One region of the Lysinibacillus sp. Y5S-8 genome, then DNA from elsewhere that is predicted to be linked to it. Evidence: predicted binding sites of a transcription regulator. Region 1 holds the regulator's gene; the other holds the start of a gene.
What was found. The regulator LexA, encoded in region 1, represses DNA repair genes until DNA is damaged. The targets are predictions, from matches to a motif close to CGAACATATGTTCG.
Positions count from the first base shown of each region.

Region 2: the regulator LexA is predicted to act here: its motif matches at 2,244-2,257, upstream of uvrB (excinuclease ABC subunit UvrB).

Region 1 covers NZ_CP145889.1:1,283,241-1,300,102, forward strand. Annotated here, with positions in the region: gene V6670_RS05960 (type IV pilus twitching motility protein PilT) at 1-385, shown strand, start outside; gene V6670_RS05965 (type II secretion system F family protein) at 382-1,587, shown strand; gene V6670_RS05970 (prepilin-type N-terminal cleavage/methylation domain-containing protein) at 1,675-2,160, shown strand; gene pilM (pilus assembly protein PilM) at 2,273-3,247, shown strand; gene V6670_RS05980 (hypothetical protein) at 3,247-3,840, shown strand; gene V6670_RS05985 (hypothetical protein) at 3,837-4,526, shown strand; gene V6670_RS05990 (prepilin peptidase) at 4,594-5,346, shown strand; gene V6670_RS05995 (gamma-glutamyl-gamma-aminobutyrate hydrolase family protein) at 5,380-6,102, shown strand; gene lexA (transcriptional repressor LexA) at 6,212-6,829, opposite strand; gene V6670_RS06005 (LysM peptidoglycan-binding domain-containing protein) at 6,996-7,310, shown strand; gene V6670_RS06010 (recombinase family protein) at 7,307-7,972, shown strand; gene tnpA (IS200/IS605 family transposase) at 8,128-8,601, shown strand; gene def (peptide deformylase) at 8,748-9,323, opposite strand; gene V6670_RS06025 (transcriptional regulator) at 9,316-9,480, opposite strand; gene V6670_RS06030 (GNAT family protein) at 9,592-10,113, opposite strand; gene V6670_RS06035 (DUF896 domain-containing protein) at 10,300-10,533, shown strand; gene tkt (transketolase) at 10,658-12,652, shown strand; gene V6670_RS06045 (hypothetical protein) at 12,747-12,905, shown strand; gene V6670_RS06050 (response regulator transcription factor) at 12,944-13,576, opposite strand; gene V6670_RS06055 (sensor histidine kinase) at 13,551-14,591, opposite strand; gene liaF (cell wall-active antibiotics response protein LiaF) at 14,588-15,271, opposite strand; gene V6670_RS06065 (PspA/IM30 family protein) at 15,384-16,022, opposite strand; gene V6670_RS06070 (ABC transporter permease) at 16,040-16,396, opposite strand; gene sirA (sporulation inhibitor of replication protein SirA) at 16,703-16,862, shown strand, end outside.
Region 2 covers NZ_CP145889.1:712,746-729,607, reverse strand. Annotated here, with positions in the region: gene uvrA (excinuclease ABC subunit UvrA) at 1-183, opposite strand, end outside; gene uvrB (excinuclease ABC subunit UvrB) at 191-2,170, opposite strand; gene V6670_RS03375 (IDEAL domain-containing protein) at 2,631-2,879, opposite strand; gene V6670_RS03370 (competence protein ComK) at 3,105-3,614, shown strand; one part of gene prfB (peptide chain release factor 2) at 3,656-4,684, opposite strand; one part of gene prfB (peptide chain release factor 2) at 4,686-4,757, opposite strand; gene V6670_RS03360 (competence protein ComK) at 4,882-5,424, opposite strand; gene secA (preprotein translocase subunit SecA) at 5,767-8,277, opposite strand; gene raiA (ribosome-associated translation inhibitor RaiA) at 8,420-8,971, opposite strand; gene V6670_RS03345 (PilZ domain-containing protein) at 9,071-9,451, opposite strand; gene fliS (flagellar export chaperone FliS) at 9,647-10,057, opposite strand; gene V6670_RS03335 (flagellar protein FliT) at 10,267-10,626, opposite strand; gene fliD (flagellar filament capping protein FliD) at 10,660-13,143, opposite strand; gene V6670_RS03325 (flagellar protein FlaG) at 13,166-13,555, opposite strand; partial or broken gene V6670_RS03320 (IS3 family transposase) at 13,854-14,078, opposite strand; gene pseC (UDP-4-amino-4,6-dideoxy-N-acetyl-beta-L-altrosamine transaminase) at 14,876-16,021, opposite strand; gene pseI (pseudaminic acid synthase) at 16,018-16,862, opposite strand, start outside.

The DNA.
Region 1 (16,862 bases):
TGAAACAGGGCATTTAGTAATGGCGACACTTCATACAAGTAGTGCACCAACTACAATCGACCGTATTATTGATGTATTTCCACCGCATCAGCAAAGTCAAATTCGAGTGCAGCTTGCGAATGTACTGCAAGGTATTGTTTCTCAGCGTTTATTTATTCGTAAAGATGTAAAAGGGCGCATTGCTGCGACAGAAATTTTAGTACAAGCTCCTGCCATTTCGAATTTAATTCGCAATGAAAAAATCCACCAAATTCCAAGCGTAATGCAGACAAGTAAAGCATTGGGCATGCACACATTAGAATCTTCGATGCAGCACCTGATTACCACAGGTAAGATTTCGCTAGAAGATGCACGCCCATACATGAACGCTGGTGATTATAGTTGACTGTATTTCGTTATAGTGGTCGCACCAAAACAGGAGCACCTAAAAAGGGCATTATTGAAGCCCCAAATAAAAAAATTGCTATGGAGAAGCTTCGTGCACAAGGAATAAATGCGCGAGAGCTTCAAGAATCAAATAGCATTTTACATAAGGACATTGCCATTGGTACAAAAGTGAAGCACCAAGAGTTTGTTATTTATTGTCGGCAGTATGCGACATTAATTCGTGCTGGTGTCCCTGTCGTTGAAGCGACGCGTATTTTGGGTGAGCAAACACGGAATAAACCACTAAAGCGAGCATTGATGCAAGTTGAAGAGGATATTCGGAGTGGGATGGCATTTTCAGATGCAGCAGGTAAACATCCCAAAGTGTTTCCCTTACTTTTTGTCAATATGATGCGTGCTGGAGAGGCTACTGGTAACGTTGACGACACATTAGATCGTCTGGCAAGCACACTAGAAAAGCAATATAACATCAAGAAAAAAATTCAATCGGCAATGACCTATCCAGCAATATTATCCCTTTTAACACTGGTGGTTGGCATGTTTTTAATGGTTTTTATTGTGCCTACCTTTATGGATGCATTTAAAGATATGGACTTAGAAATGCCGCTAATTACAGTTATTGTTGTTAGTATAAGTGATTGGTTGATTCAGTTTTGGTATCTCGTGATTTTAGGGCCATTAGTGTTAGTAGTGGGGTCACGCTATTTTTATAAAAGTAATAAAGAGTTTCATTATACAGTTAATGTTTTGTTACTTCGCATGCCTATCTTTGGCCAACTTTTACAAAAAGATATTATAGCGAGAATGACGAGAACTCTATCTACTCTTTTTAGTAGCTCGGTGCCGATTTTACAAGCTTTAACGATTGTTGAAAAAGTCGGAGGTAATCCAGTTATGGGAAAAGTAGTACTGGAGGCTCGCGATAATTTAGAAAGGGGTGGCACATTATCAGAGCCACTTGAAAAAAGCTGGCTATTTCCACCCCTTGTTACACAAATGACAGCAATTGGTGAGAAAACAGGCTCCTTGGATTATATGCTTGAAAAAATTGCTGATTTTTACGAGGAAGAAGTAAACCGTGCCGTCGATACAATGAAGTCACTTATCGAACCTTTAATGATTATAGTACTTGCTCTTGTTGTAGGAGTGATTGTGGCGGCTATATTCTTACCAATGTTCCAACTATATGAAAATATGTAATTTTTAATTATCTAAAGCCTATCCAGAAATTGAATTAGAAGACCGTGTTTTCACACTTCATATAAAACTACTAAGGAGGAATTCTCTATGTTTAAAAAATGGAAAAATAAAAAACTATTGAAAAATGAGAAGGGTTTAACATTAGTTGAACTTTTAGCTGTAATTGTTATTTTAGCAATTATCGCAGCAATCGCTGTGCCTGCAATTGGTAATATTATTAATAAGTCAAAGGACCGTGCTATTTTAGCAGAAGCATCAAATATTCTATCTGGTGCTAAGATTGCTTATATTGATGGCGCTTGTAAAGGAGACAATTCAGATAATGAGTGTGTGAAAGATGAATTAGCAGCGTTTGTAGATGGTATTGAGCTAGGAAGCAATGATAAAGTAACGTATAACGAAAGTGGAAAAAAATGGTCAATTTCATATGGTAGGTTTGAAGAGATTAAAACAGAGAGTCTCAAAGTTAGCTCAACTGCAGGTGCAATAACAATATCTGAAGAAGAGCTTAATAAACTATTAAAAAGTGCAGGAGTAGACAAGAAAAAAACAGAAAATACTAAAACTCAATAATCAGTCCTCCCAACCCATTCAGAAACGATAATTTTCTTGCGTTTCTGGCTGGGGAATGGATGACTAATTGATAAAATGATTTATACTGAATAGGAAAAGGAGGTCTTTTCACATGTTTAAGAGAAAGAGAAAGTCGCATGTATCGATTGAACTGAAGGATTATGTGCTACGTGCGATTGTGGCGAAAGGACCTGAGCCTAGTCATTGGCATGGCTATGAATATCCTTTACCAGCTGATATCGTTGAAAATGGAGCAATCATAGATGAGGTGGCTCTTTTTGAAATTATTAAAGAACAGGTTGTGAAGTGGACAGGAAAAAAACAGGCTGTTCGTATGTTTGTGCCTGACACAACTGTTTTATTAAAAAGTTTCGAGCATCCTAAAGATGTTAAACCTCAGGAATTACGAGGATATGCTGAAATGGAGTTGGGCCATTCTATTCATTTACCTTTTCAGGACCCGTTAATTGATGTTTATGATCCCGATGCGGAGGACGGCAAAGCGATATTATTTGCAGCACCTTCAGAGGAAATTACGAAAATAGTAGGAATGCTGTTAGATGTCTCCTTGGACCCTGAAGCTGCCGATATTCGTGCATTATGCAATATACGTTTGTTAGAACATATGTCAATGTTAGTGCCTAATAAAACATATTTAATTGCTGAGTGGTCTATCAATGAACTTTCCATTAGTATCTTTTCAAATGGACAGGTTGAGTTTTTACGTTATCAATCGATTGAAACAGATATGGCACAATGGCAGGGCAAAAAAGTCAATGAATTTAGCTACCAATTTCTCTACAATGGTGAAACCGAAGATTACCAGATGGTCGTCATGGATCAGGTTTTAGAAATTGATCGGATGATGAATTTCTTTAAGTTTTCTTTACATAAAGGGGAAAAAACAGTAGATGAAATCATAATGCTTGGTGATAACCCGTTACTTAAATCAATAGGAACCTTATTATCTTCTAATTTAGAGACACCTTTGATGATTGTTGATGGAGCAAAAATTGAGAAGTTCTTTCCTCATTTTAAGAAAGAATTTTCAACATTGCTAGGCTTAGCTTTGAAGGAGGTTCATTAATGGTTCCAGATATAAACCTCTTACCACAGCTTGAAAAACGGTCTACTTCACCAAAGCTTTTTTATAGCTTGGTAATTGTCATTGTGGGTCTAATAGTAGCTTATTTACTATTTATATTTTTTACATCTAAAAGTGATTTGTCACGTTTAACTGCTGAGGAAAAGACATTAACGACACAGCTTGAACAATTACAGCAAGAGTTAGATGTAAGACAAAGTGTTGATCAGGGATCATTGGAGGAATCTGTTGCCTATATTCAAGGTGTTTCTTATCCTGTAACCCCATTAATTGATGAAACGAAAACTTTACTACCAACTCAAACGTACTTGCGTAGCTACGTTTTTGGGGAGAATACAGTTAATATTGAAGTGGATTTTGAAACGATGACCGATATATCGAAATATGTAGAGCGACTTTTAATGAGTAGTTTTTTTACAGACGCACAAATTAATACAGTGTCAAACTTCGATATAGAGCTTGGCGAACATAAGGAATTAACGCCTGAACAAAAATTTAAAGAAGTACCACGTTATTCAGTGTCCATTACGGCGACAATCGACTTTATGTATTTAGCTGGAGGACGACGCTCATGAATAAATTAACGAGTAGTAAAAATTCATCTATTATCTTGTTATTGACTTTAATCGTTTCTATTTTATTTGCGCTTTATTATTATTTATTATTACCAAGATTAAATGAAGTAGAAGCAAAAGAGAGTCATGTATCACAGATGCAGCAAGAGATTTCTAGTGTAAAAGAACAATTAGCTCAATTAGACATGGAGCAGGGCCAGCCGACTATCAATGTTTTAGCATTAAGACAGAGGCTACCTACAACAAGAGCCGTTGAAAAGATCATACTAGATTTAGCTGAGATTGAGGAAGTGACAGGGACACGCATAAAGTCATTAACAGTTCAAAATGATGATGCAGCTGTTTCGCAATCAGATGTATCGCAAGACCTTAATATGTTGGAGCAAGCTGAAGAAGAGGTTAATGGTGAGCAGGATACCAATATTACGAGTTCACCGATTTCATCTATTTCAAAGGATTCCTTACCATCGAATTTAAAGCTGATTACTTTTATATTAGAGGTTGAGGCGCTTGATTTTAATTCTCTAGAGAGCTTTTTACAGGAAATTGAACAATTACAGCGTGTGATGAAAACGGATACAATCGAATTCAAATTGCCTGGAGAGCAGGAGCAATTAGAAAAAGATGCGGATCTTACTTTACAAGCTACCGTCCAGGTGACGACGTTCTATTACGAAGGAGAGTAATAATTGCATTGATAGGCGTTCCATACTGCATTCGTATGGGCGCCTATTAGTTTAGGAGGACAGAAAATTGGAAATGGCTTATACAATCTTTCTATTTTTATTTGGGCTTGTCTTTGGCTCTTTTTATAATGTGGTAGGCTTACGTGTGCCACAGAAGGAGTCGATTGTACAACCTCCTTCACATTGTACTAAATGTCAAAGGCAACTGACGGCGCTTGATCTAGTGCCAGTTTTATCTTATTTGTTTTTGGGTGGAAAATGTCGGAGCTGTGGTAATAAAATAGCTTGGATTTATCCAGTAATGGAATTATTAACAGGACTATTGTTTGCCTTTGCTTATCGGCAGCTTAGTTGGAGCATAGAGTTTATAGTAGCCCTATTTTTTATTTCATTATTAGTTATCATTGTTGTTTCTGATATAGCCTATATGCTGATTCCAGATAAGGTGCTTTTATTTTTTTTACCCTTCCTTGTTATTGGACGAGTACTGTCGCCATTAACACCCTGGTGGGACTGTGCTGTAGGTGCAGTCGTTGGTTTCGGCATATTATATAGTATTGCTGTGATATCAAACGGGGGCATGGGTGGAGGCGATATTAAATTATTCTTTTTAATTGGACTTGTTCTTGGTACAATGCATACACTGTTAACATTATTTGTAGCTGCAGTTATCGGCATGATTGTCGGGCTTGTCGTGTTAACGAAGAACAAGCAGGGGAGAAAAACACCCATTCCTTTTGGACCTTCTATTGCATTAGCCGCCATTATTGTCTATTTTTATGGGGATTCATTAATCAATTGGTATTTAGGTTTTTGGTAATTGTTCAATCTTCAAGCATATGGAGGGAAGCAAGTGAAACCGATTATTGGCATTACAGCCTTTGTGGAAGATGATTTATCCTCTCGATTAAATGCTGCTTACAGTAAAAGTATCATTGATGCAGGTGGGATTCCTCTTATTATTCCACTTGGCGTAGAGGAGGATGCCACACAAATTCTATCCCTTACAGATGGTTTATTGTTATCTGGAGGCTATGACGTGCATCCATTTCTGTATGGGGCAGAGCCTGCACCAAAACTAGGGAAAATTCATCCAGCAAGAGATATGGTAGAGTTAGCATTAATTGAAGCGGCATTCACACGAAAGATGCCTATTTTGGGTATTTGTCGAGGCATTCAAATACTAAATGTAGCACTAGGTGGTACTTTATTTCAGGATATTGATAGTGACCATTTTAGTACTAAGCTGCTCAAGCATGTACAGCAATCTGCTCGAGCTGTAGCTACTCATTATGTACAAATTATGGCGGAGAATTTATTAGCGACCATTTTACAACAAGATAAAATTGCGGTAAATTCATTTCATCATCAGGCAGTTAATGTATTAGCAGAGAAATTAAAAGTAGCAGCAAAATCGAGTGATGGCATTATCGAAGCGGTTGTTCATGAAGATTTGCCATTTTGCTTGGCTGTTCAGTGGCATCCCGAGGAACTAGCCATAGCAGGAGATGAGCCTGCACAAAAACTATTTTCAGCCTTTGTTGAAGCTAGCTTAAAATTCAAAAAGGAAGCGTAGCAGGGGACTGTACAAAGAATCCAACCATATATGGATTCTTTTTTTGCGTAAAAAAGAGGATACATGCTCTTAGAAGGAACACATAATCCTCAAAACCTACTTTAAATGATTAATGTACACGACGATATAGTCCTACAACTTGTCCTAAAATAGAAACTTGATCGACGATAATAGGCTCCATAGATGAATTTTCAGGCTGTAAGCGGAAATGATTTTTTTCCTTGAAGAAACGTTTGACCGTTGCTTCATCCTCTGCTGTCATCGCCACAACAATATCTCCGTTATTAGCTGTTGCCTTTTGCTTCACAATAACTAAATCGCCATCTAAAATTCCTGCTTCAATCATAGATTCCCCCATAATCTCTAGCATGAATAACTGATCCTCACTTGTACCATACGTATCTGGTAATGGGAAATATTCTTCAATGTTTTCAATAGCAGTAATTGGAGAACCAGCAGTTACCTTCCCCACAAGTGGTACATGAATGACTTGCTGCTTTTGAATAGACTCTTCAGGCTCTAAAATTTCAATTGCACGTGGCTTTGTTGGATCTCGACGAATAAAGCCCTTTTGTTCTAATCGAGCTAAATGACCATGAACAGTTGAACTTGAAGCAAGTCCGACTGCTTCCCCGATTTCACGTACTGATGGTGGATATCCCTTAGCTCGTACCTCTTCTTTAATAAAAGCCAAAATGTCCTCTTGTCTTTTCGAAACTTTTTTCATGAGTGCTCACCTCTTTTTTCTAATATCATTCTTCTTATTTGATAGTATAACAGAATGCGAACATGTATGCAAACATAGGTTCGAAAAGTGTTTGACAAAAACATTTGTTCGCTTTATTATGAGAACATACATTCCGAATAAACATTCTAGAAAAGGGGTTGTAACTATGACATGGTTAAAGAAAAATACACATATCTCCATTTTATTAGGAGCTTGTCTACTATTTGCAGGATACCTTTACATAACTGATCCAGGAGATGTTAATTACGCAGAAATTCAAATTGAACATGGGGATAGCTTGTGGTCGTTAGCAGAGCAATACCGTGGTAAGATGAGTACAGATGATTGGATTAAGCTGGTCAAAACAGAAAATGAATTAGCAGATATTAAAATTGTGGCAGGAAAGTCTCTAGTTATTCCTGTATTGGGTGATCAAGCCAATCCCATCCATACTATTGAAATTGCGAGAACTGAACAATGATGAATAAACAATTGTCGGCTGTTGTCTATTGCCGTGTAAGTACTGAAAAAGAAACACAAAGCTCCTCATTAGAGCGTCAACAGGAAGAGTTGCTGCGCTACGCTAGAGAGCAAGGCTATGAGGTAAAGGGTGTATTTAAGGATAAGCATAGCGGCTATGATGTGGAACGCGATGGCTTGCTTGAAATGCTTGATTTCATTAAAGAAAAGGGAATTAATGCCCTTTTTGTACAAGATGAAACACGATTAGGACGTGGGAACGCAAGGATGGCTGTGTTGCATTTATTGCAAAAATCAGCAACAGATGTTTTTTCCATGCGCGATGCAGGACCCGTTCAACTAAATGAAATGGATACGATGCTGCTTGAGATTTTAGCAATCGTGGAGGAGTATCAACGAAGAATCCATAACGCTAAAATACGTCGAGGCATGCGACGTGCTGTAGAAAATGGCTACCGTCCTGAAAATAATTTATCGAACCGAGGGAATCCCCATGGGCAGGAGCGAAAGGATTTACCTGTAGATGAAATTGTCAAGCTACGCAAACGTGGATTTACCTTTGAGGAAATTTCGATCACGCTTCGAGGGTTGGGCTTTGAAGTAAGTAAAGCGACTGTTCATCGTCGCTTCCAAGAACATCAAGAAAGATTAGCAGGCAAATAATATTGCCTGCTAATCTTTTTTTATTGTGTGCTTTGAAAACCCCCTGCTATGCAGGGGGTTCCGGAAAGCTTTTAGCTATGGACAATAAAAAAACTCCAAACGTACAATAAAGTCAGGTCTAGTCAACCGACTTCGTACGAAAGGAGCCACCATAAATGGATAATAAAAGTTTAGCACATACAACGTGGAATTGTAAGTATCATATCGTCTTTGCGCCAAAGTATAGAAGGCAGATTATTTATGGTCAAATTAAAGCAGATGTTGGAAGAATATTGCGCCAATTATGTGAAAGAAAAGATGTAGAAATCATAGAGGCAACAGCCTGTCCTGACCATATTCATATGTTGGTAAGTATTCCTCCGAAATTGAGTGTATCTGCGTTCATGGGTTATTTAAAAGGGAAGAGTAGTCTAATGATTTTCGACCGACATGCGAATTTAAAGTATAAATATGGTAATCGTCAATTCTGGTGTCGAGGATACTATGTGGACACAGTCGGTCGAAATAAGAAAAAGATACAGGAGTATATAAAAAATCAATTACAAGAAGATATCCTGCAAGATCAAATGACGATGAAAGAATTCATTGACCCATTCACAGGAGAAGAAATCAAGAGAAAGAAAAAATAAGTAAGCCGCTTTAGCGGTTTGTGTGAAAACGGAGTGCGGTTGGCGGACCATTCAGAATGTCTTTAGACATGGGCCAGTACCCCAGCGTTTCACGCGCAGAGCAAACCACCAGTTATACTGGTGGTTCTGATTCACAGTAAAAAACGCTATTGATAGGAAGTCAAACTGTCGATGATGATGTTAGTAGGTAGTTGAAAAGGATTCTCTTTATTTATTCGATCATAAAACATTATGCCGTTTAAATGATCGATTTCATGTTGGACAACGATCGCCCCATAGCCCTGAAACGGCAGGATGAATTCTTGACCATCAATGTCATATGCTCTGACTTTAATGCGCTCGTATCTTGGCACAAAACCATGGACAGGTCGATTAACCGACAGGCAGCCTTCTCCATCAGGTAAATAAATCATATTGAGGGAATGACTTATGATTTTGGGATTGATAAACACCATTTCATTATGATCAAATAGTACAGCAAACATCCGTTTGTCTACACCTATTTGATTTGCAGACAACCCAGTTCCAGGGCGAAGCTTATATTTTTTTGCTAGCGTTGGATCTTGGCTGTTTTTGAGATATTGCAGCATCGCTAATAAAGTATTTCGATCCTCTTGGTTCAAGGGTGTCGTCACTTCTTCGGTTTGTTTTCGTAATAATATCGAGTCTTCTTTCACAAAATCTTTCATGGTAATGATCGAATCAGGAAGAAATTTAGTCATACATAAACACCTCATCAATACGGCTATTGAGGACTTTAGCCATCTTCAAAGCTAATGGCTCGTACTTATCATTTCCAATATAATTAATAGTCTGTCTAACAACACCGCATTCTTTCGCAAGTATAGCTTTGGTTATCCCTAATTTGTTTCTCAACATTTTGATCATACTCCTCAGGTTTATCCCTCCATTTTGTCTGAAGTGTTAGCCATTTATTTTATACTCTTTTTACTGAATGACCAAATGTTGTTACTATGTAACACGGTCATTTTATAGAGTTTTATGCCATTCTTCCTGCAAGATTGCGTAATAGTATTCATCCCACCAATTGTCACCATGCGGTATACATTTTTTAAAAAATCCTTCACGCCGCATACCGATCTTTTCCATCACTCGGTAAGAAGCTATATTTTCCGGTTGGCATGTTGCTATTATTCTATGAAGCTTCAATTTGGAAAATCCATAATCTAATAGGGCTTGAGCAGCTTCTGATGCATAGCCATGTTGCTGATAAGCAGGATTCAATACCCATCCAATTTCATAGGTATGTTCGCCAAAGCATCGATGAAAAACTAAATGACCAATAACTTCTGGTTGATCGTGTAAAGTAATGGCAAAATGCTTAGCTTGATCCGCGCTATTTTCTGTTATAAATTTTTGGACTTGTTCTTCCGTTAAAACACCTTCGGGCATATAATGCATCACCGTTTCATCAGACATATAGCTATAAACAGCCTGCCAATCTTGGGCTTCAAATTTTCGGATAAGTAATCGCTGTGTTGTGATGTTCATTTAATTTCCTCCAATAAATATAAATTTTTTCCTTTTATTATTAGTTATACACGACTAACATCTGGAAGTCATGTAAATTATGGCTAAGAAGTGTTATTAAGGGTTGGTATAACTGCATTTTAAGGGAAAGCATGCTATACTTTGCATACTGAAGTCATTAAGCTAGGTATTGAAAGGTGTGTAACAATGTTATCAAAGGAAAAAATTAACCGAATTAATGAACTTTCTGCTAAGGCCAAAAGTGGTCAATTAACAGAAGCAGAGGCTAAGGAGCGAACAGCGCTTCGCAAGGAGTACTTAGATACGTTTAGAGCGACTATGCGAGATACGATTGAAAATGTAAAAGTGGTAGATGCAGAAGGTAATGATGTGACACCAGAGAAAGTAAGACAAGCTAAAAAAAATAAATTTCTAAATTAATGTGACACAATTCAATAAAGTATGTATGAAAACGCAATTAGTATAACAAAAGCATTGTTTTCTAAAGCAATGTTGACTAAACTGTAAAAGAACAATATAGGACGAGAAAGGATGTCACAATATAATGACTCAACACGCGGATCTTTTAGCAATTAATGCTATTCGAACTTTGTCAATCGACGCTATCGAAAAAGCAAATTCTGGTCACCCAGGTTTACCAATGGGGGCGGCGCCAATGGCTTATACGCTATGGACAAAACAATTACGCCATAATCCAGCAAATCCAAAATGGTATAACCGTGATCGTTTTGTACTATCAGCTGGTCATGGTTCTATGCTTCTGTACAGCTTACTTCATCTTGGAGGCTATGGTTTACCAATGGAAGAAATTCAAAACTTCCGCCAATGGGATTCATTAACACCAGGACATCCTGAATACGGTCATACAGTAGGTGTAGAGGCAACAACTGGTCCGCTTGGTCAAGGGATTGCTATGACAGTTGGTATGGCAATGGCTGAGCGTCATTTAGCGGCTACTTACAATAAACCTGGTCATGATATCGTTGACCACTACACATTTGCCCTTTGTGGTGATGGTGACTTAATGGAAGGTGTAGCAGCTGAAGCTATTTCATTAGCTGGTCACTTAAAACTTGAAAAATTAATCGTACTTTACGATTCTAATGATATTTCTTTAGACGGTGACTTAGAAAAGTCATTCTCAGAAAACGTACAAAAACGCTTTGAATCTTATGGCTGGAATTACTTAAAAGTGGCTGATGGTACAGATGTAGATGCCATTAATGCCACAATTCAAGAAGCGAAAAAATCAACTGGCAAACCAACATTAATTGAAGTAAAAACAGTGATTGGTTTTGGTTCTCCAAATAAATCTGGTAAAGCAGATTCACATGGTGCGCCACTTGGTACAGATGAAGTTGTCTTAACGAAAGCTGCGTATGAATGGGCACACGAGCCATTCCAAATTCCTGCTGAAGTATACGATACATTTAATGCTGCTGCTGAAATACAAGGTGCACAATCTGAGGAAGCTTGGAATGCTAAATTTGCTGCATATAAAGAAGAGTTCCCAGAGTTAGCGGCTCAATTTGAAAAAGCGATGAATGGTGAATTACCAGAGGACTTTGCGTCAGAGCTACCAGTATATGAGGCAGGTAAATCTGTAGCAACACGTTCTTCTTCTGGTGACGCAATTAATGCTATTGCGAAGAAAACTCCTTCATTCTTTGGTGGTTCCGCTGACCTTGCTGGCTCCAATAAAACAACGATGAAGGGTGCAGGCGATTTCTCTGCAGACGATTATGCTGGTCGCAACATCTGGTTTGGTGTTCGTGAATTTGCAATGGGTGCTGCGATGAACGGTATGGCTCTTCATGGTGGTTTAAATGTATTTGGTGGTACGTTCTTCGTATTCTCTGATTATGTTCGTCCAGCAGTTCGTCTTTCTGCATTAATGGGGCTTCCTGTAACATATGTATTTACACATGACTCTATTGCAGTAGGGGAAGATGGTCCAACACATGAACCAATCGAACACCTTGCATCACTACGTGCGATGCCAAATCTATCTGTTATTCGTCCTGCGGATGCAAATGAATCAGCGGTAGCTTGGGAGCTTGCCGTAGCATCAGAAAAAACGCCAACTGTTTTAGTATTATCTCGTCAAAACTTACCTGTGCTTGACGCTTCTATTGAAACAGTTCGTGAGGGTGTTACGAAAGGTGCATACACAGTATCTCCTGCTACAAAAGAGGTAGCAGATGCTATTTTAATCGCAACAGGCTCTGAGGTTTCACTTGCTGTTGAAGCACAGAAAGCATTAAAAGCAGAAGGTGTGGATGTGGCAGTTGTTTCCATGCCGTCTATGGATCGCTTTGAAAAACAAGACGCAGCTTATAAAGAATCTGTCCTACCAAAAGCTGTGACAAAACGTCTTGCGATTGAAATGGGTGCATCATTTGGCTGGCATAAATATACTGGCTTTGAAGGTGACGTTCTTGCAATCGACAAGTTCGGTGCATCAGCTCCAGGTGAATTAGTAATGGAAAAATACGGATTCACTGTAGAAACTGTCGTAGCGAAAGTAAAAGCACTATAATTTACATTAAAATACCGCAACACTCAGCGAACTTAAACATCGACTGAGTGTTGCGGTACTTTTTTATTATGATAAAAATGAGATTATTGCAGAGGTGCTGCATCATTTTGCCAAGTATCCAAAGGAACAATTTATCATGATTGGGGCTCGTGAAAATGATTTTGATGCTATCGGTGTGACATATGGTTATGGATTACGACCAGAATTAGGAAAGGTATATTGCGGATCTAATCAAGTATCTCTAAATACATGAAAAAACTGCATGCTGACATGCAGTTTTTTATGTAGGTGTTATTTGGCAAGGCCATTTTGAAAAGCATAGACAACAGCCTGTGTACGATCTTGCACTTCGAGCTTTGCTAAAATATTGCTAACATGTGTTTTTACGGTCTTTAAGGCAATGTATAGTTCGTCAGCGATTTCCTGATTGGCTTTACCCTTTGCCATGAGCAATAATACTTCCATTTCACGGTCAGTGAGCTGTTCGTAAAGGGGCGTATTATTACCGTGGCGCATGCGGTGCATCATTTTGGATGTGACTTCTGGCTCTAATACTGTTTCGCCACCTATAGTTTTACGAATAGCATCGGCAATTTGTTTAGCATTAGAAGTTTTTAAAATATAGCTTACCGCACCAGCCTCTAAAGCAGGGTAGACTTTATCGTCATCTAAAAAACTAGTCACCATCATGATTTTTGCCTCTGGCCATGCCGTTAAAATTTCCGCTGTTGCCTCTGCTCCTGTCATGATGGGCATGACATTATCCATTAAAATAATATCAGGTCTTAGGGCAAGGGCACGCTCCACAGCCTCTTTGCCGTTTTCAGCCTCACCTACAACTGTAATATCTGGTTGTGCTGAAAGATAGGCTGAAACGCCAATCCGTACCATTTCATGATCATCCACTATGAGCACTTGTATCATCGATATGAACCTCCTCCTTCTGTAGCGGAATTTTAACCTCTACAATCGTTCCTTCTTCAGGTACGGACACAATTTTGTATGTGCAGCCAATTTCAACAGCTCGTTCAGCTATATTTTGTAAGCCATACGAAGTTGATTTATCGGCCTCCACATCAAAGCCTAACCCATTATCCTGAATTCGTAAAATGGCTAAGTCATCTCGTGCAACAAGCAGTAATTCCACTTCACTTGCTTTGGCATGACGGAGCGTGTTAGAGAGGGCTTCCTGTGCAATACGGAATAAATGGTCTTCTTCTGCTTTTGTTAAGGCCATTTCCTCTAGCTCATATTCAATATGGAAATAAACTTTTTGCTGAAGTTCAATAATCAATTCCTCTAAGCCTTGTGCTAGCGTTTTATTGTGTAGAGCTACAGGTCGTAAGTGGAGCAGCAATGCGCGCATTTCTAGCTGTGCCTGCTGAACAATTTTTTCCACCTGTTTTAAGCTAGTAGCATTTTCGTCATTTTCAGTTAATGCTGAGAGTAACATAGAGGCCGCAAATAATTGCTGTGATACGGAATCATGCAATTCCCTAGCAAGTCGTTGGCGTTCAGCAATAATACGCTCTTGAATAATTTTATCATTTGCTTCTGCTCGTTCATTGGAGAGTCGCTGTAAGCTTTTTCGCTGTGTATCGATTAATTCACTTGTTTGAACTATTGCCTTTTTTAATGATTTCGGAAGTGCTTGTTTTTTAGGGAAAATAAAATCAGGCTCGATTAATTGCTTCACAATGCGTGTTGCTTGAGCTTCTCGTGCCCGAGCAGTCATGCTGATCCAGCTAGCAAACAGGAAGCTAAGTACAAACAGGCTAACTACGATGATGCCTCCTAGCGGAATATTATCGTACGTCTGCTGCCACAATGGCTCCCATGTTTTTTCATCCGGATTGCCCCATACCGCCACAAGCAGACCGAAAACAGCACTCATTAAAATGAAAAATAGCGTAAACAATCTTGAGATAAAGGCAATCATTTTCGTAGCACCTCCAAATCTCCCAGCCAGGTTGCGACATGAATAATTAAAACGCGTTTAGCATCCTCAGGGTTGCCGTCAGCGAAAGTAATACTTTCATTTAAGATGCGTTGTGGCCCCTTATGTAAGCAGATAAGCTCACCAAATAACGTCGTATACTGTAAACGGAAAGGGATTTCATAGGGGATATAGATTTGAACTTTCCCGATCCCTTGTCGAATTGTAATGAGACTAGTGCCAGCAGGTAAGATTGTTTGTGTTGTATCAATCGTAATATCTCCTGCAAGGCGTTGAATTTGTACATCTTGCCATTTGTACGCTTCTGTAGGTGCTGGCATTGTGCCAATCAAGTCATTTTTAGTTGTAGGAAGCTTTTCAAAAAGCTCTGCACCGACTACCTTTGGTTCGTTTTCTCGTTGTAGGTATTGATAAAGCATATATAAGAGCATGATGACGACGAATAAACGTAGGCTCCACATGGTAAACAAAGCAATAGCAATGAAGAAAATTCCTGTCCATTTAAAAAAACGAACTTTTTTGGAAAAACTTAAATAAAGAAGTACTGCCCCAATCAATAAACAGAAGGCTCCGCCATTATTAAAAATAGTAAGCTCTACAAAGACGAGTAAAAAGAAGCATAGTACCCAAAATGTGAGCTTATTTGTTGTGAAATTTTGCAAGAGGGTCACCCTTCCTTTTACTAATAGTATAAGAGAGGGAATGGGACCCTCTATTTTTAAACGTGAAAGAATGCGCCTTATAAAGTTGGCGCATTGCTTTCATTATAACATGTTATTTATTTTCAATTAGCAGTGGTGAGTGATCTTCTGCTGCTTTTTTTTCTAAATCTGCCAGTCTTGCCTCGAAAGTTGTTACCTCATGATCTTTATCGATTTGGTAAGCTAATTTATCGATATAGGCTTCTAAATCTTCAAAATTTGTTTTATTGTTTTTGGCAATCATGCCGTCCATTTGATGGTGGGCACGTGTTACATTTTCTTTTCCCATCAGCTGTAATTGACGTACTTTCATATCTTTAATTTTATGCTTCATTGTTTCGAATTTACGCTCTAGCTCGAAGTATTCACGTGTACTCGATTCAATGCTCGCTTGTAGTGTATGATTACGAGCTGTGTAAGCCGTTACTTCATCTGTAGCGAAATCAATTAAATCCTGTTCACCACTAGTTGTTGCCAATGTTAGTTGGGCTTCACGTTTAGCTAGTAATTCAGCATTTTGCTTATATTCTTGCTCTAGCTTTTCTTTTAATTGCCCTTGTCGTTCTAATAATTTACCTGTTTGTTCTGTTTGTTTTTCTGCCTCACGAATGTATTGATTTAACATTGTAATCGGATTTTTTTGTTCCTTTTTATCAAATATTTGATGTAAGTCTGCCTCTACTGTATATCTAAAACGTTGAAATAAATTCATTTAATTTCGCTCCTTTTTTATTTTGTTAAGTTTGACCATTCTTTTTCAAAGTTTGTAAACGGATCTTCTTCTTTTTTCCCTTCGATTGTAGGGATTTTTACATCTTCGCCATTCCATTTTTTATAGATGACGTAGATAATAGCGATAGCTGCAAGACCGATCATTGCTGGAATGTTAGACACTGCTGATAGAACACCGATTAGACCAACTGTAAACCAGAAAATTTTACCGAATGTTGATTTGCTTGCAATGTAGAAATGCATGCCTAGTGCTACAAATAATCCGGAGAATAGTAAACCTGCCAGTGGTCCTATTAAGGCAAGTGCAACACATGCTGCGATGACGCCTCCAGTTAATAAAAGAAATTTTTTCATTTGTTTTAGCTCCTTTCGTTTGTACCTTTATGTTACCTATTTACAAGATTGTCTAAAACGGACTTGAAATTGATTTTGATCTAGGTCTTGAGGCTGAGAACCATCTAAGCTGTAACGAAAGTGGGTTTTTGGCGTATAAAACGAGCTGTTTTTTCTTGTTTTTGGAAAATAACTATTTTGTTTTATCAAAAAATACTATTTGTCATAAAGTCATTTATAGATGCGAAACTAGAATTTTTTCGACAAAAATAGAAGATAGATCCTTCCTTCGTTTGACAAATTAACAAGGTTGGATGAGCTATACTTATGGAAAAGAAACTGAGCGAAGGAGGATTTCTGGTGAGAACCTATTCTATATATAAGATAAAAGAAGAGCATTTAACATTTATTTTTGGCAGAGAGCGTAAGTTGTTAGAGATGATGCAAGGCTGTGAAGACGCCAACGAGAAATCCTTAAAAGAGCTTG
Region 2 (16,862 bases), 570 kb from region 1:
GGCAGAAAGGGACTCAACATAACGACGTTGGCCCTCCGCATAAATTGTGTCAAATGCTAGAGAAGATTTTCCTGAGCCTGATAAACCTGTTAATACGACTAATTGGTCACGTGGAATTGTGACATTGATATTTTTCAAATTATGAGCACGTGCACCTTGCACGACAATTTCAGTATTTTTCACAAGTCATTCACCCTTCTACCTTCAATTCAAATATTGTATCTCGCAACTCAGCCGCACGTTCAAAATCAAGCGCTTTTGCTGCTTCCTTCATTTCGACCTCTAAGGAAGCCAAAAGCTGTTCTCTTTCCGCCTTTGTCAGCTTTTTGCCTTTCGTAGCCTTTGTCACATAGGATTCTTCTTCTTCTGCCACTTGTGTCGCACGAATTACATCTGGGATTTTCTTGATAATGGTTTGAGGCGTTATGCCATGCTCCTCGTTGTAAGCCATTTGCAATGCACGACGACGTTGTGTTTCATCAATTGCCTTTTTCATCGAATCTGTTACATGGTCCGCATACATAATGACATGACCATTTGCATTACGTGCAGCACGACCAATCGTTTGAATTAATGAACGTTCTGAACGTAAAAATCCTTCTTTATCAGCATCAAGAATCGCTACAAGTGACACCTCAGGAATATCAAGCCCTTCACGCAAGAGATTAATACCGATGAGTACATCGTACGTTCCTTTACGTAGCTCACGAATAATCTCAATACGTTCTAGCGTTTTAATTTCGGAATGTAGGTACTCGACCTTTAAGCCCATTTCTTTCAAGTAGGCCGTTAAATCTTCTGACATTTTCTTCGTTAATGTTGTCACTAAAACCCGTTCATTTTGGGCAATTCGATCTTGAATTTCATCGATTAAATTATCGATTTGCCCTTCAATAGGTCGCACTTCAATTAACGGATCCAATAATCCAGTAGGTCGAATAATTTGCTCAACCATTTCCGGCGTATGCTCCAGCTCATAAGGGCCTGGTGTGGCTGATACATAAATGGCCTGATGCACTCGGTTTTCGTATTCTTCAAAACGTAGTGGACGGTTATCAAGTGCTGATGGCAAACGGAAACCATGTTCTACGAGTACACCTTTACGAGCTTGGTCACCATTGTACATACCACGAACCTGAGGAAGTGTTACGTGACTTTCATCTACTACAAGCAAAAAGTCATCTGGGAAGTAATCTAGCAATGTATATGGAGTGGCACCTGCTCCACGCAATGTTAAATGGCGTGAATAGTTTTCAATCCCTGAGCAAAAGCCCATTTCACGCATCATTTCTAAATCATAACGTGTCCGTTGCTCTAGGCGCTGTGCCTCTAGTAATTTATCCTCTGCACGTAGCAACTCAAGACGTTCCTCTAATTCTTTTTCAATGTTTTCAATCGCTTTTCGCATTTTCTCTTCTCGTGTAACGAAGTGGGATGCCGGGAATATAGCAACATGCTCTCGATCCGATAAAATTTCTCCCGTTAAAGCATCCACCTCTCGAATACGATCGATTTCATCACCGAAAAACTCCACCCGAATACAATGCTCATCACGTGAGGCTGGGAAAATTTCCACTACATCTCCACGTACCCGAAATGTCCCCCGAGTAAAACTGACATCATTACGCTCGTATTGAACATCTACAAGTTTGCGCAGTAGCTGATTACGTTCAATTTCCATACCTGTGCGAATCGATACAACCATTTCTCGATATTCTTCAGGAGAACCTAAACCATAAATACAGGACACAGATGCAATAATGATGACATCATCACGCTCAAATAATGCAGAAGTAGCAGAGTGACGCAGCTTATCAATTTCATCGTTAATGCTGGAATCTTTTTCTATATAGGTATCTGTCTGTGGTACATAGGCTTCTGGTTGGTAGTAATCATAGTAGCTGACAAAATATTCAACAGCGTTATTCGGGAAGAACTCTTTAAACTCACTATATAACTGGCCAGCTAGTGTTTTATTATGTGCCATAATGAGTGTTGGTTTTTTAATTTGCTGGATGACATTAGAAATGGTAAACGTTTTACCTGTTCCCGTAGCACCAAGTAATGTTTGATGACGCTTGCCCGCTTTTACACCCTCCACTAATTCCGCAATTGCCTGTGGCTGATCCCCGTTAGGCTGATATGGCGCTTGTAAATCAAATGTTTGCACACATGTCCCCGTCCTTTCCTTCCAATTTGTACATATATTTTAGCATAGCAATATTAAAATTTCGAACATTTAACGAACGAATGTTTGTAAAAAATTTTTTTATCCCTAAAATTTAAATGAATAACCGTGAAGCGAAGAATACTTATTACTCTCATAATAGCCGCTTCAACACGTTTTCAAGCTTAATCTATTCAATAGATTTCGATTCTTGAGTAGAAGTCATAATATTTTCGGTAAAGGGCTTCTGCTTTTGTGAGCGGGGTAACAGATTTTTGGCGTGGGTTGCATTCTTTTATGAGCCAGGGCTCTTGCTTTGAGAGCGGATTTACTCCTGAGCAGGATTTCTTACTTTCTGAGCAACTCTCCCTCTTTTATAAGCGAAGACTCTCACTTTTTGAACGAGCAGCCCTCCTTCAATCAAAAAAATCCCGCTCTCCAATAGACATGGAGAGCGGGTTCGTTAGTATGATTCATCCTCTGTTTGCTGCAAGGAATGTAGTTCGGCTGCGTATTGGTAAAATGCGTTTTCATCTTTTTCATCGAGTACTCTGTCTATCAGAACCATGAGCTGCTCTTGACGATGCATACGCTGGATACGATTTAAAAATAAATCTAAATAAATCTCGTTTAATAATTTCTCTGCCTCATCAACTTTTTTCGACTGACCCACGGCTTTTAGAAAATCTGTGTACGAATAATATTTATCCAACGATCTCACCTCGATCCTTTTCTAAATTATATGAAAATTGAAATTAAATTGCAATGCTTACGAATCGAAAATAACTTGGATTAGCTATTAATCTCGTGACATTTGCAGCGAATTCTCTAAGCATTTCATACTTTTCTGAAGGGTTTTCAGCTACTTTGTCTATTTTTTGAAACTCTCATTTTGTTCTACACTACCGTTATCAACAGAAAAGGAGGCTTTCTCTATATGACTAGCAATTTTGTCAATAGCTACTTAATTTCATTCAACACTTACTTGCTTCAACCTATTCAGCACAACTCCAAGGTTTTCACTCATGTTATCGATAAGCACAATGAGCTGATCGTCACGCGTAAACCGATGCACGTGCTTCGAAAATCTTGTATCTCATTAGGTTCAACCTATGAAGCTGCAAAACTATCGGCTAAACGTTTCTTTGGCAATCAACACAAGCTACCAATCGTCGTGGCCTTTGACTACGGCTATCCCTGTATTTTTCTACCAACCTACTCCCCGAACTCCATTCATAATATATGGATTGGACTTCACGCGATTATCAATATTACCCCAAGTCAGACGGGGTGTGTTGTCACATTAAAAAACGGTAAAGCAATTGAACTACCTATTCAATATGCCTCGATTAGTAAACAGTTTTTGAATGCATCAATGCTCTATAAATATTACATGAACGAGCGCAAGCAGCTTAGCCAAGATGCGCCATATCATCCTCCCTTTTAACTAGAAAATCCCCCAAGAACACCTCTTGGGGGATTTGTGTATTAGCCAATTTTCGAGCGTAAATAGGCATTAATAAACGGATCTAAATCGCCATCCATCACTGCACCAACATTACCTGTTTCTTCATTCGTACGGTGATCCTTCACCATAGAGTATGGGTGGAATACATACGAACGAATTTGTGAGCCCCAGCCGATTTCCTTTTGCTCACCACGTATTTCATCTAGTTGCGCTTGCTGCTTATCTAACTCTAATTGATATAATTTCCCTTTTAGCATCGTCATCGCTTTTTCACGGTTTTTAATCTGTGAACGCTCTGCTTGACACTGTACAACAGTACCAGTCGGAATATGTGTAATACGAACTGCTGAATCTGTCGTATTAATATGCTGACCACCCGCACCTGTAGCACGATACGTATCAATTTTTAAATCCTCTGTGCGAATTTCGATTTCAATATTTTCGTCGAACTCTGGCATAACATCACAAGAAACAAATGATGTATGACGACGGCCTGACGAATCGAATGGTGAGATACGCACTAGACGATGCACGCCTTTTTCAGCCTGTAAATAACCGAAAGCATTGTGACCTTTAATCGACAATGTTACCGATTTAATCCCTGCTTCATCACCAGGAAGATAGTCCACAGTCTCCACTTTAAATCCACGTTTCTCCGCCCATCTTGTATACATACGTAACAGCATAGAACCCCAGTCCTGAGATTCCGTTCCACCGGCACCAGGGTGTAGCTCTAAAATGGCATTGTTTTGATCATATGGACCACTTAACAGCAATTGCAGCTCAAAATCTCCCATTTTTTGCTGGAATTCTGCTAGCTCTTTGCCTAGTTCTTCCTGTAACTCTTCATCTGGCTCTTCCTGTAAAAGCTCCAGTGTCATATCTAAATTTTCATGGGTTTCCACTAAATCTTTATATTCATTGACGATTGCTTTTAAGCCATTGCCTTCATTGATGGTCACCTGTGCCCCTTGCTGATCATCCCAAAAGCCAGGCTCTAGCATCATTTCATCTAGCTCCTGAATGCGTGCCTCTTTGTTTTCTAAGTCAAAGAGACCCCCTGAAGTCCGCCAGTTTTTTGGCTGTAGTGTCTAACACATTGCGTACATCTGCTAATTCAATCATTGTTAAATCCTCCGAACGTTAGTAATGGAGCTAACATTGCACTCACAAAGCTCCGTATCTTTTCATTATAACGTTTTTACAAAGGAAAACATACTATCTAGCAGTTGTTTTCTCGGAGTAATCAATGATCCTGTGTCTCGTCCTCTAGCATATTAAGAGCGAGACGCTGAAAAACCTTTACACGGTCATACTGAACAAGCAAATGCTTTGTTCGTTTTTCTAACCTATATTTTAATAAATAGGCTCTCTGAATACGATATTCTAACGCTTTAACACTGACATCCACTACCAGTTCCTTGCCATTCGTAAAAGTTATTTTTGCTCTCTTTTTATCCACAGCGATATATTCATCAATATGATGAACGGCGAACCAGATACATTCAGGCTGTAGAGGAGACTTACTTGGAAACCATAAAATATTACATCGTTCATCCACTACAATTGGATTTTTATTAAGCTTTCCTAAAATCATTTTCGAGCCATCAAATGCCCCTCTTAAACTCGAACCAAAATAACGAAGGTTATAGTCCATTAACTTCGTTGGTGCTAATTTCGATAGATATTCATTATTTTTCTCAATCACCCGCGTACATAAATTTCCAAAGGAATCATACACAGGCATATACATCATCGTTTCACTATTCATAATATCTTTTTTATGCACCTATAGTCCTCCTTTATACACTTTATGTTTTTTCAATTAAAATAAAAAGGGATATACCAATATTCGTACATTCCAGATGTTTGTGACTCGTAAAATTGCTTTATTATCATGCATAGCACCCCTTCCCTTTCTAGGTCTAAGTCTTCATAGCACCTTCTTATTTAGGATAATAACAGGAGCTTCCCTGAACTAAAATCCTAATATTACAGCTATTGTATACCCATATTTTTCAATTGTCTATAAATTCTGACTTTTATTCCTAAATTTCTTCCTAAAACAGTATGATGTCAAAAGAAAAAACCATTTCAACATGTAGTTAAAATGATTTTTTTCACTAATATATTATTGACCTGCACCATGACAGTTTTTAAATTTCTTGCCGCTTCCACATGGGCATAAATCATTACGACCAATGTTTTCAGACTTACGTACAGGTTGCTTTTTCGGAGCTGAGCCGCCTTCTTCCTTCGGATTAACCGCTTGGCCCTTCGCCACCTCTTCACGCTCAAGATTACTACGAATTTCTGCCTTCATTGCATATTTCGCGACATCCTCACGAATAGACGCAACCATATCCTCAAACATAACAAAGCCTTCTTGTTGATATTCTCGAAGTGGATCATTTTGTCCATATGCACGTAGATGGATACCTTGACGAAGTTGGTCCATCGCATCGATATGATCAATCCATTTCGTATCAATAGAACGTAATAAAATTACCTTTTCAAACTCACGCATACGCTCTGGTGTCAGTTCTGCCTCTTTTTCATCATAACGAGCATGAACAGCATCCGAAATCAACTGATTAATGTCTTCAGCAGACTTGCCTTGGAAATCTGCTACTTTAAGCTGACCCTCTTCTAACAGATTAGCCGCTACAAAATCTTCAATTGCTTTTAAGTTCCAATCTTTCTGCTCACCCTGAGTATACAGACCAACAACATTATCGATTGTCTCTTGAATCATAGACTCTACGAGTACACGCATATTCTCTGTTTCCAATACATCATAACGCTCTTTATAAATAATCTCACGTTGCTGACGTAGCACATCATCATATTGTAATAAGCGTTTACGTGCATCAAAGTTATTACCTTCGACACGTTTCTGTGCTGATTCTACAGCTCTCGACACAACTTTTGATTGCAATGGCTGAGAATCATCCATGCCTAAGCGCATCATCATCGATTTCATATTATCAGAGCCAAAACGACGCATTAAATCATCTTCTAGGGATAGATAGAACTGCGTAACCCCTGGATTCCCTTGACGACCAGAACGTCCACGAAGCTGGTTATCGATACGACGGGATTCATGTCGCTCTGTCCCGATGACCGCTAAACCACCAATTTCTAGTACACCTTCACCTGGTTTAATATCTGTACCACGACCCGCCATGTTTGTCGCAATCGTTACTGCGCCCTTAGTACCGGCATTTGCAATAATTTCTGCCTCGCGTTCATGATTTTTCGCATTCAAGACATTATGAGGGATTTTATGTTTATCAAGTAACTGCGAAATAATTTCAGATGTTTCAATCGCAACTGTACCAACAAGCACCGGTTGTCCTGCCTTATGACGCTCAGCAATATCGGCCGCCACCGCTTTATATTTTCCTTCCATCGAAGCAAAAATTAAATCTGGACGGTCATCACGAGCTATTGGTTTATTCGTTGGAATCGCAATAACGCTCATGTTGTAAATATTTCGGAACTCTTCTTCCTCTGTTTTCGCTGTACCTGTCATACCCGCAAGCTTTTGGTACATACGGAAATAGTTTTGGAACGTAATGGTAGCCATTGTCATTGATTCATTTTGAATGTCAACGCCCTCTTTGGCTTCAATTGCTTGGTGAAGTCCATCAGAATATCGACGTCCCTTCATTAAACGACCCGTAAAGCCGTCAACAATTACAATTTCGCCCTCTTGGACAACATAGTCAACATCATTATGCATACTCACATGTGCCTTTAATGATTGGTTTATGGCATGGTTTAAGCGTACATGTGTTAAATCAAACAAATTGTCGATTCCAAATGCTTTTTCTGCCTTTTCTACACCTGCATCTGTTAATGTAACACCTTTTGTCGACTCTTCGTATGTGTAATCTGTATCTGCACTTAACATGCGTACAAAAGCATTAGACTGTTTGTACAACTGTGCTGATTTCCCAGCTTGACCCGAAATAATTAATGGCGTACGAGCCTCATCAATTAAAATAGAGTCCACCTCATCGATTACAGCATAGTGAAGCGGTCGTTGAACACGTTCTTCTTTATAAAGCACCATATTGTCACGTAAATAGTCAAATCCTAATTCATTATTTGTACTATAAGTAATATCCGCTTCATATGCCGCACGCTTCTCTTCTTTTGACAGGCTATTTAAATTTAAACCTACTGTAAGACCTAAGAAATTATACAGCTGTCCCATTTCAGCTGCATCACGACTAGCCAAATATTCATTGACTGTTACAACATGTACACCTTTACCAGTAATCGCGTTTAAATAAACCGCCATAGTAGCTGTTAATGTTTTACCTTCACCTGTTTTCATCTCTGAAATGTTACCTTCATCCAGTGAAGCAGCCCCCATGATTTGAACACGGAAAGGATACATCTCTAAAACACGTTTAGATGCTTCGCGACAAACAGCAAAAGCCTCTGCACGAATCGACTCTAAATGCTCACCATCAGCATAACGCTTTTTAAACTCTTCTGTTTTTGCTTGTAATTGTTCATCTGAAAGCTGTTCCATTTGAGAAGCGAATCCCTCTACTTGGTCAGCGATTTTTTCTAATTTTTTTAACTCACGTTTATTGAAATCAAATAATTTATTTAATAGGTTTGCCATGAATGTTTTTCACTTCCTATATAGATTCAACTTCCATTTTACCATTGTGTAACAGTTTCATGCAAACAGTCACCCTACTTGCAGAAGAAAGTCATACAAAAAAGACTCTCGCCATCGCGAGAGCCTTTGTCATCATGAAGTTTTAAGTTGTTTCGATTAAGCCATATTTACCGTCTTTACGTTTATACACAATATTTGTGCCATTAGATTCAGCATCTGTAAAGACATAGAAATCATGTCCTAACATATTCATTTGTAAAACAGCCTCTTCTTGATCCATCGGTTTTAAATCAAATTGCTTTGTACGTACAATTGAGTATTCCTCTTCCTCTGTAGTAGCATCAGCGGCTGCTTGTGTAGTAGCAAAATAAAGGCCTGCACCTTCACGCTCACGGAATTTACGGTTTACTTTTGTTTTATGCTTACGGATTTGACGCTCTAATTTATCAACGATTAGATCAACCGCAGCATACATGTCATTATGACGCTCTTCAGCACGAAGAGTTAAGTTCTTCATCGGAACTGTGACTTCCACTTTTGTTTGCTTGTCATTATAAACCTTTAAATTTACGTTAGCATTGGCGTTAACATCTTCGTTAAAATAACGTTCAACTTTTTCGATTTTATTCTCAACATACTCACGAATAGCTGGAGTTACCTCAATATTTTCACCACGAATGTTAAAGTTTAACATGTAAACTCCTCCTTTATAACTGCTATACTATCTATTTCTACACAAGTGTGTGAAATTCCTCTAAAATAATTCTTTTTTTTACAAAAAATTTTTATAAAATTAATGGTTACTTTGCTTTTTTGCTTCTGCCGCTTCCTTTTTACGTCGCAGCTTTAATTCTTCTACAATCAAATCTTCTACTCGTGCCTGATCATTGAAATAAATGCCATATTGCTTGCCGCTACCAAACGGACGGCTCCAAATAACTTCACCATAAGCCCGCACCTCTTGTGTATCAAGCACAAAATGGATATCCAATGGTGGAGGATTCACGCCTAAATCCACTTCAGTAAACATCTTTAACCCACGTGGACTAATGTCCAGCAAGTCCGCCATAGCCGTTTGTCCATGATTGACCCTTCCGTTCTCATAAATAGCAAAAGTTATTTGAACAGGCTCCTCAAATTTAAATCGGAAACCTTCTTGACGCTTAAAGATCATATTCCCACCCCAGTACTATGTTAAACATTTATATTGCTTTGATTATGACACGATGCCCTTCTTACAGCTAGAGGGAATAAGTAACATATTTTACCGTCAAATAACCTAATTTATGACTATTTAGTGTTAATTTCTAGTTATTATTCCTGTCATATAGAAAAGAGACCATCTTCTGATGATGGTCTCTAATTTTGTCTAAATTTGTCCGTTGTTTCCCTGACCAAATTGCTGTTGTCGAGTAATGCGAATAACTTCCTTCCACGTATCGCGGAATTCCGTCACCAATCCTTCTACTTCTTCAATAATCGCTACATCATTTTGAATGTTCGCTTCGACTAAACGGCGATTCATATACTCGTAAAGAGGTAGCATTTGCTTCGAAATCTCAATATCCATATTGAGTGTAGACATCAGCTCGGCAATGATTGCCTGTGCCTTTATAAGATTTGTATTTTTTTCTTGGACATTTTTCTCTTGTATAGCCTGTTTTGCCTTATTCAAGAATTTCAGACATCCATTATAAAGCATTAATGTCAGCTCGCCAGGAGATGCAGTAGTTACACTATTTTGTTTGTACGCATTTTGTGCTGTTAAATTTGCTGCCAATAAAGGACAACTCCTTTGAAAGGTTACTTATTTACTAGTTTAAACCATTTTACGAAGAAAAGCTATTTGATCAATTACGCCTCGACGTAATTGTGTCGGGATTTTGAATTGTGTGATCATAATTCATCCTTTTAAAATTCTTGACGTCCGCTGGAGCTTTATCTTCCATTCGGTTGGCGACTTCCACCACGCTGACTGAAGATAAAATGTTAATTCTTTTTGTCATAATACATGCCATCCATCACACGAACATTCGAGTAAGGATTGTAATATTGCTGTTCACTTTTTTTCGTTTTTTGTAGGTTTGCCATATCTTGCTTAACTGCATCCATAACAGCTGCTAATCGTTCTTTAATACCATTATCTAGATCCAACAGTGTACGATGAATACGATTTTGTTCATCGAAATGAAAACCTTCTTGTTTCAAGCCTTTAATAATCGTTTCACGCTTGTCCAACATGTTGTTTATTGTGTCGATATATTCATCGCGGTCTTCGCCTTTTGGAATACCACCTAATAATTTATATAGATTCGCTGATGCCTGCAATAGTTGATTTGTTAATTGCATAAAATTCCCCACCTTGCTTCTTTAAAAACCTCATCAAGAACCTTGTGAGAACAAACTTGATTGTGAATTGGCTTTATTAATAGCTGCCTCCATAGCAGTGAATTGCTTCCAATAGCGAGCTTCGATACTTTCTAGTTTGCTCTTCCAAGTGCTAATTCGACTTTCTGTATCTATAAGATTTTTCCCAATTGTATATTGAGCGTCCGTCATTGTAGCACGACCAGCTTTTTTCTCAATACTGATTTCAAAAGATTTCATCGATTCACGTAATTTATCTATGTAACCACGTGTATCAACTGTTTTACCATCTACTACGTCTTCTTTTTTACCTTCACTATTTTTAAAAAGCTTTTCGACTGCATTTGGATCTTCTTCTAAAGCTTTTCGTAATTTATTTTCATCAATTTCAAGTGTTCCGCCATCATTGTAGTTTTTAGTTGTCGTAATTCCAATACTAAATAACGTATTATATTTAGAATCAATACTTGGATTAGCTTGATACACTAATGAACGCATACTAGACAGTCCTTCACGAATAAGAGTATCACCTCTTAATAAACCACTCTTCGCTTTTTCTTCCCAAAGTTTAATCTCACTTTCGGACATCTCTTCTTTTTGCTCGCTAGTTAATGGTGTATAATCACGATATTTTGTTTCTTTCGTTTGATCATTAAAATCTTTAATCAATCCGTTATAAGTAGTAACAAATTCTTTGATTTTTGCCATGATGTCATCAACATTTGTTGTTGATGTCATTGTGACTGCTTGTGCTTTTGGTGCAGCATTTACTTTCGCATCATCAATACTACCATCACCATTTAGGATACCAGCTGCATCAGCATCTGCTTTTGCCGCATTTTGCGTACTAGTAGCTTCATTTAAACGCGTAGTGGCTGCTTTTTCTTCAGCATCTGCAGTTAAGTACTCTGTACGCAAGATATTTTGTCCCGCTAATGCGTAAAATTTATCTTTTTCACCAGATGACAAATCATTCCAAATCTTCTTTTGTTCCTCTGATAAATCAGCCTCTTTTTTACTACCATCTTGTAAACCTTTTAATAAAGCATCGCCGAATTTGCTGTACTTTTGTTTTAAATCATCAGCTTGAGCTTTTTCTTGATAAGTTTTTAAAGTTGCCGAATCTGTTGCAATTAATTTAGTCAAATCATCTTTACTTAAAGATTTTAATGCATCTTTTACTTCTTGTGAAAATTCCGTATTATCATCTATATCTTTATGAATTTTTTCGATAGAATCATTACTGTTATATGGAAAGCTTTTTAATGCATCTATGGCATTTTGGTCAAAACCTTTTAATTTTGTACCATATTTTTCGTACTCAGCTTGAACTTTAAAATCTGTAAGTTGATTTTTATTTGTAAATAAAACGTCTAACGCTTCATTAGATAAACCCTTTAATTTGGCTTTGCTTTCATCACTTAAAGAACTTCCGTCTAGATTATCTTTAATACCTTGTACTGATGACTGGTTGTTGATGAAATCTATTTCATCATTTGATAAATTCCTCCATGTGTCACTTCCAATTTTGTTGTATTGCATACGCTGTGACAAAGTTAAAGTATTACCAAAGGCATCTGCATAAGCAGTTTCGTGTGCCGCTGTGTAGCTATTAATATCACTAGCACCATAAGCTCCTTTTTTTGTTGCCAGATTTGCTTGTTTATTTGCTAAATTAGTGGTAGCATTTTTAAATTCTTCCACAGCAGCCTTATACTTATCTGAAATTGTTTGAAGGCCATTGAATGTATCCTTTAACGTTACATTATAACCTGAAATCGTAAACGTATTTGTTGTTCGTTCAGTTGCTATGCCATTCACAGTGAAAATAGCATTTTTTCCTTCTGTATTTTGAACTTTATTTGGATCAGCAAACCCTAACTTGTTGAAAATGTCTAAACCGCCTACAACTTTAATTTCATCATCGCCTTTAACATCACCAGTGTTTTTGGCAGTAAATGAGAATCGGCCATTTTCAAATACAGCGCTGATCCCTGCATTACTTGTATTTACTTTACTAATAAACTGATTCACAGTCATATCAGAAGTAATTTCAATTTTTGTTGCTGCACTTGCTAATTGACCGTTGCTTTGAATAGCTTTAAATTCAATCGTCCCTGTTGCCCCTAAATCAGACATTTTCGTCGAACCTACAGCACTTACTTGATCACCAACTTTACGAGCCGCTGTAGCTAATTGCGAAACACCTTCAATTGACAGTGTTCCCGCAGCACTTCCTGTTGCAGTAGCAGATACTAAATTAGAGTTTGAACTAGCTGCCGTTTTAGATAGGAAACTTTTTAATACTAAGTTATCAGCAATGTAGGTATCCAATGTTTTTAATTTTGTATTAACACTACGATATGCGTCACGCTGCCACTCATATGTTTGTTTCTTTTGATATAACTTGTTTAATGGTGCTTTTTCCGCAGACATTAATTTTTTTACTATTGAATCTATATCCATCCCTGATGCTAATCCACTTATTCTATTTACCATTATAATTTCCTCCTAATTTTGCTTATATTTTTTCGTCAACAATCATCCCTAATAACTTTTGCATCTCATAAAATGCGTCTAAAAGTTTTTTAGGCGGGATTTCTTTTACAACTTCTTCTGTTTGGGTATCGACAACCTGTACGAAATAACGATCTAAACCGTCATGCAACACAAATTTTGAAGCGTTATGATTAATTTGTAAAAATTCATTTACTGTATCTACCACATTTTGCAGCTTGTCTTTCGATATTTCTTGCATCTCAGTAGTAGGTATTTTATCTCCCTGTAATTGCGTTACTGACTGAAATTTACTAGTAGTCGTCGCAGTTTCCTCTAAACCAGCTTTCTTAGAAATTGTCGATGACGTTGCATTTCCTACATCTGTAGACTGTCCCTGAGCTGCAATACGCATAATATGTAACCTCCTAAACATTTCTTATTCTTATATTTAATATCGGAAGTTTTTAGGAATGTTTCACCTTTTTACAGTAATCTACTTTTGCTGATACATTACTCAAAAAAAGCCTCTAGTTTAGAAGGCACTAACAGCCTTTTTTGAGACAGTAAGAAAACACCCTTTAAACAGCCAGTTGATAGTATTTTACCGGCGACTGGTAGTTTTGTTTTGTTTGGATACGAATATTTATAATAGTGTATATATTCTTCGACGATACGATTCACACAAGCATTAGCCGTGCTATGCTTCCTCTCAAGTTCTTTGTCCTTTTTAGTACTACAATTTGTTGTTTTAAGAAACTAATTTCAGCTTGTAAACGTGCCTCTTCTGTATCATATTCAAGACCTTTCCCAAATGAATATTGTTTCCCAAGTGGTTGTTGTAATCGTTGATGCCCTCCTTCACTGGCACACCAGCTAACCTCATTTCAATCGCTTTCATTTTTATTCTCAATGGGATAACTTACTCTTGTACCCATAGAAAAAACACCTCCACATTGATTGTTTGGTATTCAATACCCGTTTTTCAACGAAAGGTGTTTTTATTTGTCTTATATTTTTAGGTCAGTCCGAGAATTTGCTGCTGAACCAAAGGCTTTTTTATATTTCACGCTTTTATACTAAATATTAAACATAGTAAAATATTAGTCTACCCATAATTCTTGGTTCTTTTGGTCCCGTAAAACCTATGCCTTCTTTCGTAATTGAAAAACTACTGCTGCGTCTACCAAAGATAATGTTAAGTTTTTTCTGTTCCATTACCAACCGCGTGTAATATGCCTTGGATAAAAGACAAATGTTATAGTATAATAATTCTTCTCTTAATTCCTTATAAATACTAATCCATCAGCCAACATCATACGGTATATTCGTCTAATATAAACTTTGCATAATTAAAATCATTATGTTCTTTACTCTTTCTTTTCACTATGCTAGTAGTATATCTACCATTTCCTGGTGACACACTTTAAGATACGTTTGATATGTTTTCTTTTTAACTGTTATATTCCAACTTGTGTAGGAAGTATCTTCACACACACTTCCTACACCACTAAAGTCATTTAAATATTTAAGTATTAATATAGATCTCATTCTTCACACTTCATGAAAATCACAATCAATGATATTAATGTAATACTTTTCTAGAAACCACAACATATAAAAATGAGATCAAACAAGTTTGTTATACATCAGTACAAATAATCTAATTTAGACACTTCAAAACACCAATAATTTAACCTATTTTTTTGTATAATAATCGAAGAAATAGGCCCTTTTAATTTATCTGATGTAATAAAAGGCTGACAACATCATTAATATCCTGTTCTGTCATACTTGGATGGAGCGGCAATGTTAACGCCCCTTTATACCATGTTTCCGCTAAAGGACACAGTCCTTTCTTATAGCCTAATCCCTGATAATAAGGATGCCAGTAAATAGGTAAGTAGTGAACATGCACACCAATATTTGATTCTCGCATTGCCTCAAAAACTTGTTTTCTTGTTTTTCTAATATTTTGTTCATCCAACTGAATTGAATATAAATGCCACCCAGAATTTGTATTCTCCAATTGATAGGGAATAGTGATTCCATCTACATTACGTAATAACTCATTATAAAGTTTTGCTAGCTTTCGACGCTTTTCTATATAGTAGTCCAGTTTTTTCATTTGAGAGATTCCAAGTGCTGCTTGTATATCTGTCATACGATAGTTAAAACCTAGTGATGTCATTTCATAATACCATGCGCCCTGTTCTTCAGCGTAGGCTGTTTGTTCAATACCATGACTTCGGAATAACTTTAGCTGTTCAAAATAATGCCAATCATCTGTAACAATAACCCCTCCCTCAGCAGTAGTTACAGGTTTTACTGGATGGAAACTGAACATTGTCATATGGGCAAGTGTACCTACTTTACGCCCCTTATATTCTGCACCTAATGAATGAGCACCGTCTTCGATGACTACGAGATTATATCTCTTAGCCAGTTCCATTATCGAATCCATATCTGCTGGTTGTCCTGTAAAATCTACAGGAATGATTGCTTTTGTTCTTGGTGTAATTTTCTGTTCGATTTCTAATACATCAATATTATAGGTTTCTGTATTTATATCAGCGAATACAACATCGCCACCAACGTAACGTACACAATTAGCGCTTGCGGCAAAAGTAATAGGTGACGTTATCACCTCGTCACCATCCCCAATCCCCGCAGCAAAGCAAGCGGCATGTAACGCCGCTGTACCGTTAGAAAACGCTACTGCATATTTAGCACCAACATAAGTAGCAATTGTTTCTTCGAACTCAGCAATTTTAGGTCCTGTTGTTAAAAATGGGGACTTTAATGCTTCGACAACTGCAGCAATGTCATCATCATCAATACTTTGCTGCCCATAAGCTAAAAATTTTTCGCGTTTGTTCACAATAAAAGCTCCCAACTTAACGGCGTGCCCTTTTTAACATCTACTTTTATAGGTTTACCAAGTACAAGGTCATAATATTTTGTAGGTAAACCTTGACCAGGTCGAACATTACGTAGATTTTCAACGGTAAAAACATCGCCAGCTTTCATATCTTCACCTACATAGAGAGAGCGGCGGTCAGTCACTGATTTCAGTTCTGCTTCAGTTGGTCCATACTTGACCTTACCAATCGACTGCCATGCGTGCTCTGTTTCCTCAACAAGCATCTTTAATTCATGTGGTTCCATCGAAAATGATGCATCTACTCCACCTTCTGCTCTTGCTATTGTAAAGTGTTTTTCAATAACTGTTGCCCCTAATGTAACTGCCGCTACAGCAACGCCAACTCCCATTGTATGATCAGATAATCCTATCTCTAAATTAAATAACTCTCGCATATGTGGAATTGTTGCTAGATTTGAGTTCGCAGGAGTGGCTGGATAAGTACTCGTACATTTTAGTAAAATAATTTGGTCATTGCCTTCTTCTCTTGCCGCACTTACTGCCTCATCTAACTCCGCTGCTGAAGCCATACCTGTGGAAATAATGATTGGCTTTCCTGTTCGTGCTACCTTGCGAATTAATGGAATATCAACATTTTCAAACGATGCGATTTTATAAGCAGGTACATTCAATTTTTCTAAAAAGTCAACTGCTGTTTCATCAAATGGTGAACTAAATGCCATGATTCCTAATTCACTAGCTTTCTTAAATATAGCTTCATGCCATTCCCATGGTGTATAAGCCTGTTTATATAAGTTATAAAGTGATTGTCCCTTCCATAAACTATTTTCATTTGAAA